DNA from 4 places in the Lentibacillus sp. genome. Region 4 is predicted to be linked to each of the others. Evidence: riboswitches for the same ligand, from Rfam matches in the RefSeq annotation. Region 4 holds a riboswitch; each other region holds the start of a gene.
The links. A riboswitch is a leader RNA that binds a small molecule or an ion and turns the genes downstream of it on or off. The one in region 4 is predicted to bind S-adenosylmethionine.
Positions count from the first base shown of each region.

Region 1: it holds a riboswitch for S-adenosylmethionine, as region 4 does, so the genes downstream of both, VK097_RS06055 (homocysteine S-methyltransferase family protein) here and VK097_RS00030 (PLP-dependent aspartate aminotransferase family protein) in region 4, are expected to answer to the same signal.
Region 2: it holds a riboswitch for S-adenosylmethionine, as region 4 does, so the genes downstream of both, VK097_RS02685 (MetQ/NlpA family ABC transporter substrate-binding protein) here and VK097_RS00030 (PLP-dependent aspartate aminotransferase family protein) in region 4, are expected to answer to the same signal.
Region 3: it holds a riboswitch for S-adenosylmethionine, as region 4 does, so the genes downstream of both, metK (methionine adenosyltransferase) here and VK097_RS00030 (PLP-dependent aspartate aminotransferase family protein) in region 4, are expected to answer to the same signal.

Region 1 covers NZ_DATGTT010000041.1:9,055-13,272, reverse strand. The annotation lists gene VK097_RS06065 (LysR family transcriptional regulator) at 1-726, shown strand, start outside; gene VK097_RS06060 (hypothetical protein) at 895-1,116, opposite strand; SAM riboswitch class I at 1,410-1,506, shown strand; gene VK097_RS06055 (homocysteine S-methyltransferase family protein) at 1,588-2,637, shown strand; gene cysQ (3'(2'),5'-bisphosphate nucleotidase CysQ) at 2,840-3,640, opposite strand; gene cysC (adenylyl-sulfate kinase) at 3,640-4,218, opposite strand, start outside.
Region 2 covers NZ_DATGTT010000013.1:74,619-78,836, forward strand. The annotation lists gene VK097_RS02665 (arsenate reductase family protein) at 1-284, shown strand, start outside; gene gcvH (glycine cleavage system protein GcvH) at 585-968, shown strand; gene VK097_RS02675 (toprim domain-containing protein) at 1,097-1,450, shown strand; gene VK097_RS02680 (thioredoxin family protein) at 1,461-1,775, shown strand; SAM riboswitch class I at 1,841-1,951, shown strand; gene VK097_RS02685 (MetQ/NlpA family ABC transporter substrate-binding protein) at 2,031-2,306, shown strand; gene VK097_RS15520 (YuzK family famiily protein) at 2,559-2,681, shown strand; gene VK097_RS02690 (fumarylacetoacetate hydrolase family protein) at 3,053-3,982, shown strand.
Region 3 covers NZ_DATGTT010000053.1:8,503-12,720, forward strand. The annotation lists gene asnB (asparagine synthase (glutamine-hydrolyzing)) at 1-543, opposite strand, end outside; gene metK (methionine adenosyltransferase) at 795-1,997, opposite strand; SAM riboswitch class I at 2,200-2,307, opposite strand; gene pckA (phosphoenolpyruvate carboxykinase (ATP)) at 2,509-4,098, shown strand.
Region 4 covers NZ_DATGTT010000001.1:4,213-8,430, reverse strand. The annotation lists gene VK097_RS00035 (SGNH/GDSL hydrolase family protein) at 1-404, opposite strand, end outside; gene VK097_RS00030 (PLP-dependent aspartate aminotransferase family protein) at 725-2,488, opposite strand; SAM riboswitch class I at 2,606-2,723, opposite strand; gene rarD (EamA family transporter RarD) at 3,340-4,218, opposite strand, start outside.

The DNA.
Region 1 (4,218 bases), on a different contig from region 4:
ATTCGAAAACAGCGGGGAATCACGTTCACACCAGAAGGAGAAGAACTTGCGCTTCATGCAAGAAAAATGCTCCGGGAGCAGACAAGAATTGAGGAAAAGCTGAATAATATGAAACAGGAGGTAACAGGAACATTACGGGTGGGTGCGTCAAACTTTTTCGCTTTGAATAAAATGCCAAAAATACTGCGGCTTTTTAAACAAACTTACCCAAACGTGGAATTCCAGGTTGTTACCGGCTGGAGCAGCGAAATACACCGGCGGATCCTCAATCATGATGTGCATATCAGTTTCATCAAAGGCGACTACAATTGGAATGACCAGAAAGAATTGCTCTATGAAGAAGAAGTATGCATTGCATCACCATGGAAATTTGAATGGGACAATCTCCCGAAAATGCCGCGTATTGATTATCATACAGACGAGAAGATGAAAAATATTGCGGATAATTGGTGGTACAGCAACTACAAAGAACATCCCAACATTAATATTCAGGTAAACCAGGTGGAAACATGCAAAGAAATGGTGATCAATGGCCTGGGATATGCAATTATAGCAAATCTCGTCGTACGCCCGTATCCCGATCTTGTCATTAAAACATTAAATCATCCAGCAGGAAATCCGATAACGCGCAAAACCTGGATGTATTATCATGAAGACTCCCTCCAAATGAACATCGTTAAAGCCTTTGTCCAATTTATAAAAATGCTTGATGTGAAAGAGTTGTAACTGGACGAGGGCTCTCGTCCAGCCACCCCATCGTCATCAATAGCCATTTTTCATAAAATATTTATTAATTTTTTCGTCCGATATAGATCTCGTTTTCCAAGTTCATTTCGATTATAGGGTGAAGGCATGATATTTTTAATCTAATATCTATTTCTATAAAATCGGTTCTTACTTTTTGTGATTTCTCATAAGACGTACACGAATAACATAGCTAAAATATGTAGCCATTAAACCTAAATCCGGCCGATATTGCCGATAAGGCCGCCAAACGATCACGAGCCCTTCATTGAAAAATTCATGATGCGAATCAATTCTCAGATTTTTATAGTATTGAAACCTCCGCTCATTCTGGCTGAAAAGCTCATCAAACGATATTCTGTTTTTATTCATTCTCGTATCTCCCCTCGACCAAACAGGCCGGCTTTATATTACTATCGTGCTGAAAGCTGACATGGTGGCAAAATTACTTCAAACCACTTTCTGGGAGGTGATGATGCACCGATAGCATATTTATATATTAGAACTAAGGTCCCAGATTGTAAAGCGTTTCCATGGAATATTTTACAAATTTAAAAAATCCAATTAGTCAGTTTTTCTGTCTAATTGGATACTTCTATTTTATTCTTGACACACTGTTTAATTAGCTGTATTGTAAATGACAATATCATAATTGAATTTTGATTTTCTTATCCAGAGAGGTGGAGGGACTGGCCCTGCGAAACCTCAGCAACAGACATTTGTCCTGTGCTAATTCCAGAAGCGTCATGCTGAAGATAAGAAGAGTAATGGCAATAAATCCTCTTCTTATTTTAAGAAGGGGATTTTTTATATTTATAAACACCATTATAAGGAGGTAACATGATGAAGCGCAGTTTGGAAGAACGTTTGCAGGATGGGACCGTTATTGCGGGAGAAGGATATTTATTTGAGCTGGAACGAAGAGGCTACCTGCAGGCCGGCTCATTTGTTCCGGAAGTGGCACTGGATAATCCTGAGGCACTTAAACAGACATACAGGGATTATATGAATGCTGGTTCAGATGTCGTATTAGCTTTTACATATAATGCACATCGGGAAAAAATGCGTATTATCGGTAAAGAAGAATTGCTTGAGCCTTTAAACAGAAATGCGATTCGCCTGGCAAAAGAGGTTGCCAAGGAGCATCCTACAGAGGAAGCGTTGGTAGCCGGCAATATTTCCAACACAAATCTTTTTGATCCGGAAAATGCGGAATCAAAGGAACAAGTGAGAAGTATCTTTGCCGAAATGATCAAATGGTGCAAGGAAGAAGGCGTTGACTTCATAAATGGGGAGACATTCTATTATCATGAAGAGGCACAAATCGCATTGGAGGAAATCCGTAAGCAAGGGCTGCCGGCAGTTATTACATTGGGGCTGATGGGCGAAAATATTTTGCGGGACGGTTATACGGTTGATGAGTCTTGTAAACGACTCTCTGAAAAAGGTGCATTGGTTGTTGGCATGAATTGTTTTCGCGGGCCTGATACCATGCAGCCATACCTCGCTGACATACGAAAAAATGTGGAAGGCTATGTAGGCGGGTTGCCGATTCCTTATCGCACAACAAACGAGAATCCAACATTTTTTAACTTGCCTGATGGCGGATGCAGCTGCCATTTACCATTAGAAACAACTTTTCCAACTGCATTAGATCCACTGTACCATAACCGGTATGAGTTAGCTGAATGGGCAAAAGAGGCAAAAGATATTGGTATAAACTATATTGGTTTATGCTGCGGGGCATCACCAGCCATGCTGCGTGCCATCGCTGAAGCAACAGGTGTGGAAGCGATCAACTCGAAGTACTCCCCCGATATGGCGAAACACTTTTTGTTCGGAAAAGATAAAACACTTAAGGAGCATAACCTGAATTACCGGTCGAAAGCATAATGGCAAACGACATTGTTCATATTTTCTTTTTTGATAGGATTTGAGGCTCCCGATCGATTTCCGCGTGCCGCCGCGCGATTTTGTACCAACCTCGAGCGATTTTCTGGGACTGTCGATCGATTTGACGCGCCTGTCGATCGATTTGGGAGTAAATGTTAAAAGCCTTTTAAAAAAAGAGAGGGGGGTACTGTGAACCCACTCTCTATTTTTTAACCAAAAACCAGCCGTTCTTTAAATTTTCCCGGTTATAATAAAACCGCTCATCATCCTCATACCGGAGCACGTTGCCTCCTGCAGCTTCAACAATCGCCTGTCCGGCGCCGGTGTCCCACTCCATCGTCGGAGCATAACGCGGGTAATAGTCGGCTTTTCCTTCAGCAACGAGGCAAAATTTCAGCGAGCTGCCGGCCGACACAACATCGACTTCATTTTCCCGGCGAATGCCGTCAATAAATGCTTCGGTTTCTTCAGACATATGGGAGCGGCTCGCCACCACATTAACAACGTCGCCCTGCTCGGCAAACGGCAAACGGACACTCTGCGCAACCAGGGTCTCATCGCCGGTCACGTCTGCCTGCGACGCCTGCTCCAATTTAAACGCACCCAGACCCTCTTTGCCAAAGTAGAACGTATCCAATGCCGGAGCATAAATTACACCTGCAACGGGATACTGCCCTTCAATTAACGCAATGTTGACAGTGAATTCCCCGTTTTTCTTAATAAATTCCTTTGTGCCGTCCAACGGGTCAACGAGGAAAAATGCCGGCCAATCCTTGCGATCGTCATAAGGGATTTCGCTGCCTTCCTCGCTCAACACAGGAACCTCCGAATACGCTTCCTGCAGACCGCGTACAATCGAATGATGGGCACGCTGGTCAGCCTCCGTCAACGGCGAATCATCATCTTTCGTTTCAACATCAAAATCCTTCTTATACACATCCAAAATTTCCCGTCCGGCGTCCAATGAAATCTGCAGCAGTTTCGTTAAACTCACGTCAGCCATTATTCCAAATATCCTTTCGCTTTCAAATAAGACACAATCGTCTCAACCGATTCCTCAAGGCTCTGCTTATCCGTATCGACCGTGACCTCCGGATTGACCGGCGCTTCATACGGTGCATCGATTCCGGTAAATCCTTTGATCTCGCCGGCGCGTGCTTTCTTATACAGCCCTTTTGGATCACGGGATTCACACGTTTCTACACTCGCATCAACAAATATCTCGATAAATTCGCCGTCTTCCATTAGTTCGCGAACATCATCACGGTCTTCGCGATATGGTGAAATAAATGCTGATAATGTGAATAATCCAGCCTCCACCATCAGTTTGGAAACCTCGCCTATACGGCGGATATTTTCTTTGCGGTCTTCCGGACTGAAGCCGAGGTTTTTATTCAACCCATGGCGGATGTTGTCACCATCAAGACGATACGTCCGCACACCCTGGTTGTACAATTCTTTCTCCAGTTCGACCGAAATAGTTGATTTGCCGGATCCGGACAGGCCGGTGAACCAAATGACAGCACTTTTATGGTTGTTCAGCTGCCGCCGGTTTTCTTTCGTTACTTTTGAGTCATGCCA
Region 2 (4,218 bases), on a different contig from region 4:
ACATCGATTATACGAGCATACATATTGTAGAAGAACCTCCGACAAAAGAACAGCTGCTGGACTTAATTTCCAAAAGTGGCATGCCACCAAAGAAGTTTTTTAATACAAGTGGAAAAAAATACCGCGAGCAAAATATGAAAGAAAAAATTAAGGATGCAAGTACTGAGGAAATGGCGGAGTGGCTGGCTTCAGATGGCATGCTGATCAAACGGCCGATCGTTATGGATGGAGAGAAAGTGACGTTGGGATTTAAAGAAGATACATTCACTGAAACCTGGCTTTAAGGGGTTGTTCAAAAAGTCCGGTAACAATGACACATCGAATTTTTCGTTGGTTTGTTTTTCGCGGCTCATGTATTTAAACGCATACATTCCGCTCCTTGGAAAAGAAGAACACTTTTCCTGTGTGCGAGGCAGCTCAGTGAAGCTTACCTTGTGCTCAAAACTGCGCTGCCTCGAACTTCTCGGTCCTTGTTATCCTCCTTTTTGAACACACATTTTTAAAATAGACAGAAATACTAGAAAAATACACGGCTGCCTAGTATAGTTAGGGTGACAGCTACAATGATTTATGGAGGGATACTGATGAACTTACCGAAAGACTTGTTTTATACAGAAGATCATGAGTGGGTGAAAAAAGAAGACGGGAAAGTTCGGATTGGCATTACTGACTTTGCTCAGGATGAGCTTGGAGACATTGTTTTTGTCGAACTGCCTGAAGAAGGTGATGAACTTGAGGCGGATGAGCCATTCGGCAGTGTTGAGTCCGTTAAGACAGTTTCAGAATTGTACGCTCCGCTCAGCGGGAAAATTGTCGAAGTTAACGAGGAGCTTGAAGACAGCCCGGAATTCGTTAATGAATCACCATATGACAAAGCTTGGATGGTAGTTGTGGAGCCGTCAAATGAGTCTGATGTCGATCAGTTATTATCTGCTGAGCAATATGAAGAAGCCGTTAACAAAGAATAATAACAATTGATGATGAAAAAGCTGACTCACTCTTTAATGAGAAAGTCGGCTTTTTTAATAGTTAATGGATTCCAATCATATAATATCTATACCCCTATCATGATGTTTCCTTAAGGAGTGCAATATGGATGACAGAGTATGCCGAAAAAGTTATCATTGTGGAAGGGTTGACCGATAAGAAGCAAATCAAAAAGGTGATTGCTGAGGATGCAGAAATCATCTGTACAAACGGAACACTTGGCGTGGAAAAGTTTGATGAGCTTCTCGAAGACTATGACCTCGACAATCGGGATGTTTATATTTTGGTTGATGAGGACAGTCCGGGCATCAGACTTCGCAATCAGCTGTCACGTGAGCTTCCGCATGCCGAGCATATTTATGTCAGCAGTGATTATCGCGAAGTGGCGACAACACCTGAAAATATATTGGCTACTGAGCTGGCAGGGAAGCGATTCGAGGTTAATCCGATTTTTCTGATTTAGGGTGATTTTTTTGCAGCAGGTAACTGATGACGTATTGCAGCAAGAACATTATTTATTATATATTTATACACCATTTTGCGGGACTTGTGCGCTTGCAAGATCCATGGCCGAAAAAATAGAATCGGTTCATCAGCAGGATATTTTTTATGAAATGAATGCGTCACTCAATCCCGAGTTTATGCAGGATTATATGATTGAAAGTGTCCCTTGCCTGCTGATCAAGGAAGACGGGGGAATTAAGGATAAAGTATATGCGTTCAAGTCGATTGCCAACATATACAACTATTTGATGGAATACAGGCCGGAGCTGTTTGCTAAAAATTAATTTTGTTGGCATCTCGAGTAAGGCATGCTTGTTTTGAAAATCGATTAAAAATGAATACGGATTTTCTCTTATCCAGAGCGGTGGAGGGGCTGGCCCTATGAAACCGCGGCAACCTCAAATTTCAGTTATTTGAAAGGTGCTAATTCTTGCGAAGCGTATGCTTTGGCAGATAAGGGAACGTGAAGATGATGTGTGCATACGTCTTTCTGTTCTCTTACAGAAAGGCGTTTTTCTTTTTTAAAAAGATTGGTGGCGTTGTATTCTGATTTTGACAAAGCAGCATTTAAAGAATTGATAACAACCAGCGGTACTGGCAAAAGTTCGTTTGTGCGCCTTTTGAACTGGAAGAACGCACTCATTCTGGAAGGCGATGAGTCCCCATACGTGAATGTAGTAGCAGCGAAAAAAGAAAATAAGGATAACGAAGCCATCAACACATTAGTGGATGTGCTGCACTCTGATGAAATTCAAAACTTTATCAAAGAAGAGTTTAATGGCGCTGTGGTACCGGTTGAGGGCAAATCGGAGTGAAGTTTCACTTAAGGGAATCTACAGCATTTGGAAGTAAATTGCTCTATGCTTAAATGCAACATAGCTTAATCGTTTCAGTTATAATATATCTCATTTTTGCCGTCCACAGGCGTTTATATGCGAATTGTCGAGGTATTGAGGATATGATATTCTTAATACTGTAATCAAACGAAAGGATGGTTCACTATTAATAGTGGAATAAGAATGCATTATACTCCAGAAATGGAAAGAGCAATGCAGCAGTCGCACAAAATGGGCTATGTCGAATATGAAAGGAATCTGGAAAACCGAATAGCCGTTGAAAAAAGGCGACAGAATGAATATGAGAAATGTAAACACATGATAGCTGAAATTGACAGTCACATTCATACTTGATAAAAAACATCCGGCACTCATAAACAGGGTGCCGGATTTTAATGTTTTATATGTTTTGGCTTTGTGGTCGCCTGTTTTACTGAGCCAGCAATGCGCCTGCTCGTATTTCGGTACTCACGCTCATAGTTCTAAGCTCCCGCCCATGTTTACATACTCCGGAACATGTTAGTGATTTTCCGTCCATATTTCTCTTTTCGGGCACAAGCTTCCCGACCTTGAACAACCTCTTGAAAAAATTTCATAAAAAACAGCAATAATAACAGGGAATGTGATGATTGAAGTCGAATATGTATATAAACGAAGTCTTCAGGGAGGTACATATTTTGAAATTATTAAGCTACAGAATTAAAGGTAGCCCAGGATCATCAAGAATGGGCTTTATGCATGGAGAAAAAATTGTCGATCTTCAGGAAGCCTGGAAAAGATTGCAGCGTGACAACAGCGATAATGATGCGGCGGATGCCGCGAACAGGCTTTTCCCCGCTGAGCCGGCGCAATTTTACTCAGCTGGTTTGTCAGTCATCGAACAAGCAAAAGAGGTACAGACCTACGCAAGAACGAATCATATGGATGATATCTGCTTCAACCGCGACGGCGTCTATCTGTCCACACCAGTTCCGTCACCATCTAAAATCATATGTGTCGGCAAAAATTATGCGGCACATGCAGCGGAGATGGACAGTGATGTACCGGACTATCCGGTAATATTTGCCAAATTTGCAAATGCGCTGATCGGCCCCGAGGATGCGATTGAAAAGCCGGTGTTCGTTAATAAGCTTGACTATGAGGCTGAGCTGACGGCAGTCATCGGGAAAGAAGCGTCACATGTGAAACGTGAGGAAGCTCTTGATTACATTGCCGGCTATACAATCGGCAATGATATTTCGGCCCGTGACCTGCAGAAGCGGACACCACAGTGGCTGCAGGGTAAGACATTGGACCGTTCAACACCTGTCGGCCCATGGGTTGTGACAGCCGATGAGGTGGGTGATGTCGGCAATTCATCGGTTTATTCTTATGTAAATGGGGAGGAGCGACAATCAGCAACGACGGAAAAACTCATCTTTGATATTCCCCATCTAATCGAATTCATTTCGTCCCTAATCACACTTAAACCCGGTGACTTGATTATGACAGGGACACCGGATGGGGTTGGTATGGGGATGGAACCGCCCCAATTTTTAAATGATAAAGACACCATAGGGGTGGAAATTGACAAAATCGGGTGGATGGAAAATCGTGTGAGTGAAGTTAAGCCCGGGTTTAGTCGGCCTTCCTTGAACTTCTGGAATCGCTGTTGACTTATCGCCCCGAGCCTTTGTTCTTCCTGGCCAGCTTTTCCCAATCTTTTATTCCAGGTGGTTGTTCCAGCCAATTGTGTTTGATCATGATATCAGTTCCACTTTTTGCAAGGCGGGTAACTTCCAGCGAAAAGTATTAACGCCTCAGTTATGTTTTCATCCATATTAAGCATCGCTAAGCTCCAGACCAAGTATGAGTAAAATGTTTACGGGAAGGGATATAGAGGATCGAATAT
Region 3 (4,218 bases), on a different contig from region 4:
CAGCGCTTCCGGGGCGACCGCTTCATTTTCCATCATTAATGTCAAACTCTTTTTTTCTGAGGCGAACACTGTTCCGTCTTTTGTTTCCCGGTAAAATAAAGGCTTAATGCCAAACGGATCACGTGCGCCATACATTGTTTCCTCTTGTTTGTCCCACAATAGGATAGAGAACATGCCGCGCAAATGTCGAAATGCCTGCTCTTTGTGCTTTGCAAATAATGCAGCAATCACTTCCGCATCCGATTCTATGGTAAAACTGAAGCCCTGTTCCATTAAATCATTGCGCAGCTCAATATAATTATAGATTTCACCATTAAAGATAAGCCAAATTTTATCATCATTATAACTTAACGGCTGTGCACCGCTGTCAATATCAATGATGCTCAGCCGCCTGAATCCGAACGAAACATATTCATCATGGTAATACCCTTCATCATCAGGTCCTCTTTGAAACATCACATTGTTTTGATTTTTAAAATTGTTTTGCTGCTGATCATTTGGTGCTATGGGATTATTTCGGAGCATACCGATAAAACCACACATAATTTATCCCCCTCTTTCTCTTTCATACCTCTTTAGAACCATTAAAAAATTATACCATAATTAAATAGTATATAGATGGTTGGAATTGTTTTTTAAAGAAATTATCATTTCTGATATATACTTATTTTCAGACACCCCTCGGGTCGTAGATAGCTGACGATCCCCTTCTTTATAGTTTCAGTTTTGACAAGAATTTCCTGGCTGATGACGAAAAAAAATGCGGTTTCGCCCGCACTTTTTTAGATTCCTTATCATCCCTCATGCACCAATGCCTGAAGTTCTTCAAGCTTATCTGTCTTTTCCCACGGGAACAGCGTATCTGTTCTGCCAAAATGACCGTATGCAGCAGTATTTTTAAAGATTGGCTTTTTCAAATCAAGCATCCGGATAATACCGGCCGGACGGAGGTCAAACACTTTCCGGATTGCCTTTGCGAGTTCATCTTCACTGACACTACCCGTACCGAATGTATCAACGGAAATTGATACCGGTTCAGCTACGCCAATTGCATAGGCCAGCTGGACTTCACATGTTTTGGCCAGTTCAGCAGCTACAATATTTTTGGCAACATAACGTGCTGCATATGCGGCGGAGCGATCGACTTTTGTATAATCCTTGCCGCTGAATGCACCACCGCCGTGACGGGCATAGCCGCCATATGTGTCAACAATAACTTTTCTTCCAGTCATTCCGGCATCGCCCTGTGGTCCGCCGATAACAAACCTGCCTGTCGGATTAATGATGTATTTCGTTGTTTCATCCAGAAGATTTGCCGGTACAGTCGGTCGAATAACATGCTCAATCATGTCTTTCTCAATTTGTTCTGCCGATGCTTCCTGGTGATGCTGGGTTGAAATAACGATCGTATCAACGCGTACCGGGATATCATGTTCATCATATTCGACTGTCACTTGTGTTTTCCCGTCAGGCCGCAGATAATCCAAGACGCCCTCTTTCCGGACATCTGCAAGCCGTTTTGCCAGTTTATGTGACAGCGAAATCGGCAGCGGCATCAGCTCTTCTGTTTCGTTGCAGGCAAAGCCGAACATCAATCCCTGGTCACCTGCACCAATCGAAGCAATTTCTTCATCGCTCATTTTTCCCTGACGTTCTTCCAAAGCTGTATCAACTCCGCCGGCAATGTCAGGTGATTGTTCATCAATCGCCGTAAGAACGGCACATGTTTCAGCATCAAAGCCGTATTTTGCCCGGGTATAGCCGATGTCTTTAATGGTCTGCCTGACAATCGATGGAATATCCACATATGTCGTTGTTGTGATCTCTCCCGCTACAAGTACCATCCCTGTCGTAACAGTTGTTTCACACGCAACCCTTGCATTTGGATCTTTTGCTAGTATTTCATCCAGTATCGCATCTGAAATCTGATCACAAATTTTATCAGGATGACCTTCCGTCACTGATTCAGATGTGAACAAACGACGTTTTACAGCCATGTGGCCATATCCTCCCTTAAATCTGTGGTACGGAACTCTTTTTCAGTGTATTTTACAATCATTTAACTTCTGAAAGTACGTGTTCAAAAAGGAGGATAACAACGAGAAATTCAATGTGCCATTGTAACCGGACTTTTTGAACATCCTTTAAAAACAAAAAAACCTTTCCTGCATCAAGAGGAAAGGAACCTGAGGCCTTTCGCTCTTATTGTTCAAGGAATGATCCTTGCACCAGATTAGCACCTTTTCACATTGCGTGATGGTTGCCGGGCTTCATCGGGTCTGTCCCTCCACCAACTCTGAATAAGAGAGTATCCGCTCGCAAATAATGGTACCGAAAAGCGTATGCGATGTCAACTGTTTTCATGAGCACAGACAACATTCACATGAAAATTTCATATAATTAATTAATAAAATAGTATGGACTAATTTACGGAATGTGTTATACTAATATCAAATTAAGTCATCAAGTCGAGTTTCGATTGAATTTACTAAAAGGCAGGTATCAAAAATGAAAACAAAAGAAGATGCACTTGTAACGAAAGAATTGCTGACTCATTCTAATATACAGACGAACCTTGCAGTACCAACATTGGTCGAGAAAATCCTTGAACGGAACGAAGCGACTTTGAGTGCCACCGGTGCAGTCTGCGCCTCTACAGGGATGTATACCGGTCGTTCGCCAAAGGATAAATTCATTGTGCAGGACGATATTTGTGAAGACTTTATTGAATGGGGTGATGTCAACCGCCCTATCGATGAAGAATCCTTCGATAACCTTTTCAGAAAGGTTACCGCTTATTTGCACGACAAAAATGAGCTTTTTCATTTCAGAGGGTTCGCTGGTGCCGATCCGAACCATCGTCTGCCAATTGAGGTGATCAATGAATATGCATGGCACAATTTATTTGCCCGGCAGCTGTTTATCACACCTACAGATGAAGAGTTTGCTGCGCATCAATCCGATTTCACCGTTATCTACGCACCAACATACAAGGCAGATCCGGCAGTAGATGGCACGAATTCCGAAACATTTATTCTTGTTTCATTTAAAAAACGGATTGTCCTGATCGGTGGAACCCAATATGCCGGTGAAATCAAAAAATCAATTTTTTCCGTCATGAACTATATTCTGCCGCAAAACAATATTTTGTCTATGCACTGCTCGGCAAACGTCGGTCAGGAAGGTGATGTTGCATTATTCTTCGGGCTTTCCGGAACAGGCAAAACAACCCTTTCAGCAGACCCTTATCGCCGTCTGATCGGTGACGATGAACACGGGTGGAGTTCAAATGGTGTCTTCAACATTGAAGGCGGATGCTATGCCAAGTGTATCAACCTGTCGCAGAAAAAAGAACCGCAGATTTACAACGCAATCCGCTTTGGCTCTGTGCTGGAAAACGTCATCCTTGATGAATCATCCCGTGAACCGGACTATGACGACACATCACTGACAGAGAATACGCGTGCAGCCTATCCGCTCGAAAATATTGACAATATCGTGTCGCCGAGTATAGCCGGTCATCCGAATACGATTATTTTCCTGACGGCTGATGCCTCCGGTACACTGCCGCCAATCAGCAGACTGACCAAAGAACAGGCCATGTATCATTTCCTGAGCGGCTATACGAGCAAACTTGCCGGTACGGAACGAGGCGTGACACAGCCGCAAGCAACTTTTTCGGCTTGTTTTGGTTCGCCATTCCTGCCGCTGGCTCCAGCAACATATGCTGAAATGCTCGGTGAAAAAATTGACCAGTACAATTCCAGTGTCTTTCTTGTCAACACCGGCTGGACCGGTGGATCATATGGTGTCGGGCAGCGTATGAAACTTTCTTACACCCGTGCCATGGTGCATTCCGCATTGGAAGGTGAACTGAACAATATCGAAACCGTTACGGACGATATTTTCGGACTTGAAGCACCAATGCATGTACCCGGTGTCCCGGATGAAGTGCTTGTACCCCGGAATACCTGGGCTGATAAAGAAGCGTATGATGCTGAAGCAAAAGCCTTGGCGATGAAATTTCACGAAAACTTCAGCAAATTCAACCACGCAAGTGAAGAAATCCGGAATGCAGGTCCGATTTACAAGGGCTGATTGAAAGCCATCTTAATTTACAGTTTCCTCATCCCAAAGGATTTAACATATGAAGGAAAATATCGGCAGCTCTATGCTGACAGCCGGTCTCATTATTGGGGGCCGGTTTTTTGTTTGAAC
Region 4 (4,218 bases):
AATGTCACCAGCTGATTGTTTCGATTAATTGTATTGTCCAAAATACCGACATAACCGCCATCCACAACATTATCACCGACACCTTGGGTCAATGAATCACCAAGAGCCGTAACGTTTGCTTCCCGATTGGAAAAAAAGTTAATGGTACGTTGGACGGCTTCACTGAATATGTCCTGCAGATTTGTCATCGGCTTTCCGGTTGTTTCCGCAGACGTCTGATTATCGTCCTGGGATGTTTTTTCTTCTTTGTCGGCAGTGTCTTTGGTATCTTCTTTCTGTTCCTGCTGTTCATTGTTATCAGTGGATACGTTCTTGGAATTTTCCGGCGGATCCACGACGAGAAAGAGTGTTATGCCAATAAGCAGTATGCCCAAAATAATGAGCGTGTATAGTCTTTTATTCATGATTTCACACCTATTGTAAGTTATTCTTGTGGTGCTGGCTGGGTTCATCATATATATGTAATGCTTTAATTTGCAAGTGTCAGGCTTTCCAGTACATTTAATTCACATATAATGTTCGGTAAACCACTGAAAACAGCGGCTGGCTGCTCGTAAATGTCCGATTATGTTCAACTGACATATAGTGAATACACCGCTATGTAGTTTTATTTTATTATACCATGATTACGCTTGGCTAATCCCCACTATATATCATATTTAAACTTAAAAAATTCGCCTTCAATCGAAGGCGAATTTTTAAGTTGCAGTTTTATAAACAGTTTTTAAGCCTGGACGTTCGCTGGTGCTTTTCGGACGCCGTTTTTCCGGATACTTACGGCTTCCTCGTAAGCATTTTTGTCTGAAATAACGGTTATCCCGGCAGTCTGCACGTTCTCCGGTGTCCGGACTGCAGCAGGGTTTTCCGCCCAAACAATACGGGTGTTTTTCTCGTTCAACTGTTTGGTTAAGTCTGCCGGAAGTGCCTGATCATTGGTCAGAACGGCATCAACCGTTAATGGGACGTTGTTTATTTGATCAAACGTCTTATCAGTTAAAATCGTTTTTTCTGACGGATTGATTGAAACAATTTGAAATCCGAGCTGCTGCAGCCGTTTTGCACTTTGGTAAACTGAACTGTCCGTTGAATCCAGCCCGAATACAGCAATTGTTTTTTGGCGTATGCCGCCATTCGCACGGTCAAACGGCGAAGCGAGCAGCCAGTTAATGGCATCTTCTTCGGTCGGTTCAATGGTTGGTGCTTTACCGGTTGCCTTTGCAATCGCATGATCAAGATCGGCCAGCGTGTCTTTTGTTGATTCCAGCCCGATTGACAGACGAACTAATTCTTCGGTTACACCGCTTTTTTTTAGGTCCTCGGTGCCAAGCTGCTGGTGGGTGGTGGATGCCGGGTGGATAATCAGTGATTTTGCATCCCCGACGTTGGCAACGTGTGACCAAAGATTAACGCTGTCGATTAATTTCCTGCCTGCTTCACGCCCGCCTTTAATGCCGAATGTGATGATTGATCCGTAACCGTTTTGCAAATATTTATCCGCTAAGTTGTGGGAAGGGTGTTCTTCCAGCCCCGGATAGTTAACCCATTCGACGGCGGGATGATTTTTCAGATAGTCTGCCACTACTTCAGCATTTTGATTGTGACGTTCAACGCGCAGATGGAGCGTTTCAAGGCCTTGCAGCAGCAGGAATGCATTTTGCGGGCTCAGACTGGCACCGATATCCCGCAGCAGCTGGACACGCAATTTCGTAGCAAACGCAGCTGGTCCGACATCGACATAGCGCAGGCCGTTATAGCTTTCATCTGGCTCGGTAAACCCAGGAAAGTTCCCGTTGCCCCAGTTGAAACGACCACCATCAACAACGACGCCTCCAATCGCGGTACCGTGCCCCCCGATCCACTTAGTGGCGGAATGGACAACAATGTCAGCTCCCCAGGAAAGTGGTTTTGTGCCGTATGGTGTTGCAAACGTATTGTCAATAATAAGCGGGATATCATGATCATGTGCGATCCCGGCGAGTACCTCAAGATCCAATACGTTCAAACTTGGATTGGTAATGATTTCACCAAATATTGCTTTTGTTTTATCGGTAATCGCATTTTTGATGGCATCATGGTCTGTGCCGTCGACAAGTTTTACATTAATACCATATTTAGGCAATGTGTTAGCAAATAAATTGTATGTGCCGCCGTACAGATTACTGTCAGCGATAATTTCATCACCGCTGCCGGCAAGGTTCAAAATGGACAAGGTGATAGCGGCCATTCCGGATGAAGTGGCAACGGCTGCAACACCATCTTCGAGAAGGGCCATTCGCTGTTCAAACGCATCATTGGTCGGGTTCATAATACGGGTATAGATGTTGCCTGGCTCCGCAAGTCCGAATAGATTTTGAGCGTGTTCGGTATCCCGGAACACATAGGAAGTTGTCTGATAGATTGGAACCGCCCGGGATCCGGTTGTCGGATCTGGCTCCTGACCTCCGTGAAGCAGTTGTGTTTCCTGGTTGGGAAGATGAAAATTGGTCATGAAAAATTCCTCCTTAAGTAATGGTGTATTTCTGTATTCAGTGAAGATAAGCGGTTGGAGGGATGAAACAAAAACCCCCTTCATAAGAGAAGAGGGTTGTTTATGTAACCGGTCCTCCCCTTATCTTCCAGATCCCGCCTGATCTGTAGGATTTAGCACCTTTCAAGGCAAAGTGACTTGCCTCGATGGTTGCCGGGCTTCGCAGGGCCTATCCCTCCACCGCTCTTGATAAGAGATTCAAATGTTATTAATTTAATGAACATTATATACATGGTTCAGTCTATTAGTCAAGTATTTTTTGAATTTTTAACTCTTTTAGTAAAGATTGTTGCTGCTTTTGCATAAGCCTCCTTTTTCATCGGAGTTGATATAAACTGCGACGTGCTATGAAAAGATGTGTGAGTGCAATAATACCGCTTCGGAAAAACACTTGGTGCTCGTCGTGTTGCAAGAACTTTGGTGAAGCAGCACTCCTCGTAACTCGCAGATTACTCGGTGGATGTTTCGCTCGTCGCTTTCCGCGGTCGGCTGGTGAGCCTCCTCGAACTCAGTTCTGCGGGGTCTCACCGATGCCTTTCCTCCCGCTGGAGTCTCCGTATTTTTCCTTCGCTGGTTTGGAGATATTTCGCTTCTAATCATTATGGGTTCTATTATGATGGTTGATTGGAGCGGAGGGCAGTTGTCTCCTGCGGGAAAGCGGGCGGCTAAGATCTGAGCGGGAAGCCGTCTTTGCTTCCGAGGAAGCTGAAGCGTTGCCCGCGGAAAGCAGCTGCCCGAAGCGGAAATCAACTCTGTCACTACATCGCAGTTTATAAAATTTGTAAAAAAACAATAATCTTTTTGAAAACAATCTAGCTTTTTTCCTGCCGGCGAATCGATTTTGGATGGGCAGAAGCCATGTAAATAATGAGAGCTGCCCAGATCAATGCAAAAGAAGTCAGATGTGCAGTGGAGAAAGTTTCCTTATAAACAAACACACCGAGAATCAGGATGATGGTTGGTGCAATATACTGCAAAAATCCGACCATCGATAATGGAATCTTTCTTGCACCAGTTGCGAACAGGAGAAGCGGAACAGCAGTTGCCACGCCAGCTCCAATCAATAATGGGCCTGTAGTGGAAAACATGATATCCGGTTCTATGGAACTATCCGGTATGAAAAGCAGATAAATAAGGGCAATGGGTGAAACGATCATGGTTTCGATGGTTAGTCCGAACATGGCACTGATATCGACCGTCTTTTTCAAAAGACCATAAATGGCGAAGCTGAACGCCAGCACCAGCGCTACCCATGGAAATACACCATAGCTGAAGGTGAGATTGACGACTCCGACTCCGGCCAGAATAAATGCGAACAGCTGCCGTCTTGTCAGCGATTCTTTTAACACAATCATCCCCAATAAGATACTGACAAGCGGGTTGATGTAATAGCCGAGACTTGTCTGGATGACATGATCATTATTGACGGCCCAGATAAAGGTGAGCCAGTTCAAACTGATAACAAAAGAGGCAAGCGTAATGCCAATCAATTGTTTCTTATTTTTTATGATTGTTTTAAATTCCTGGACGAACGGTTTCCATTTCCGCACAGCGAAAACGATGACAAGCATAAAAATAAATGACCAGAGAATGCGGTGAGCTAATATTTCATCAGGGGATGTGTCATTGAGCAGTTTCCAGTAAATTGGCAAAAACCCCCATAAAAAATAGGCGCTGACGGCATATAGAAT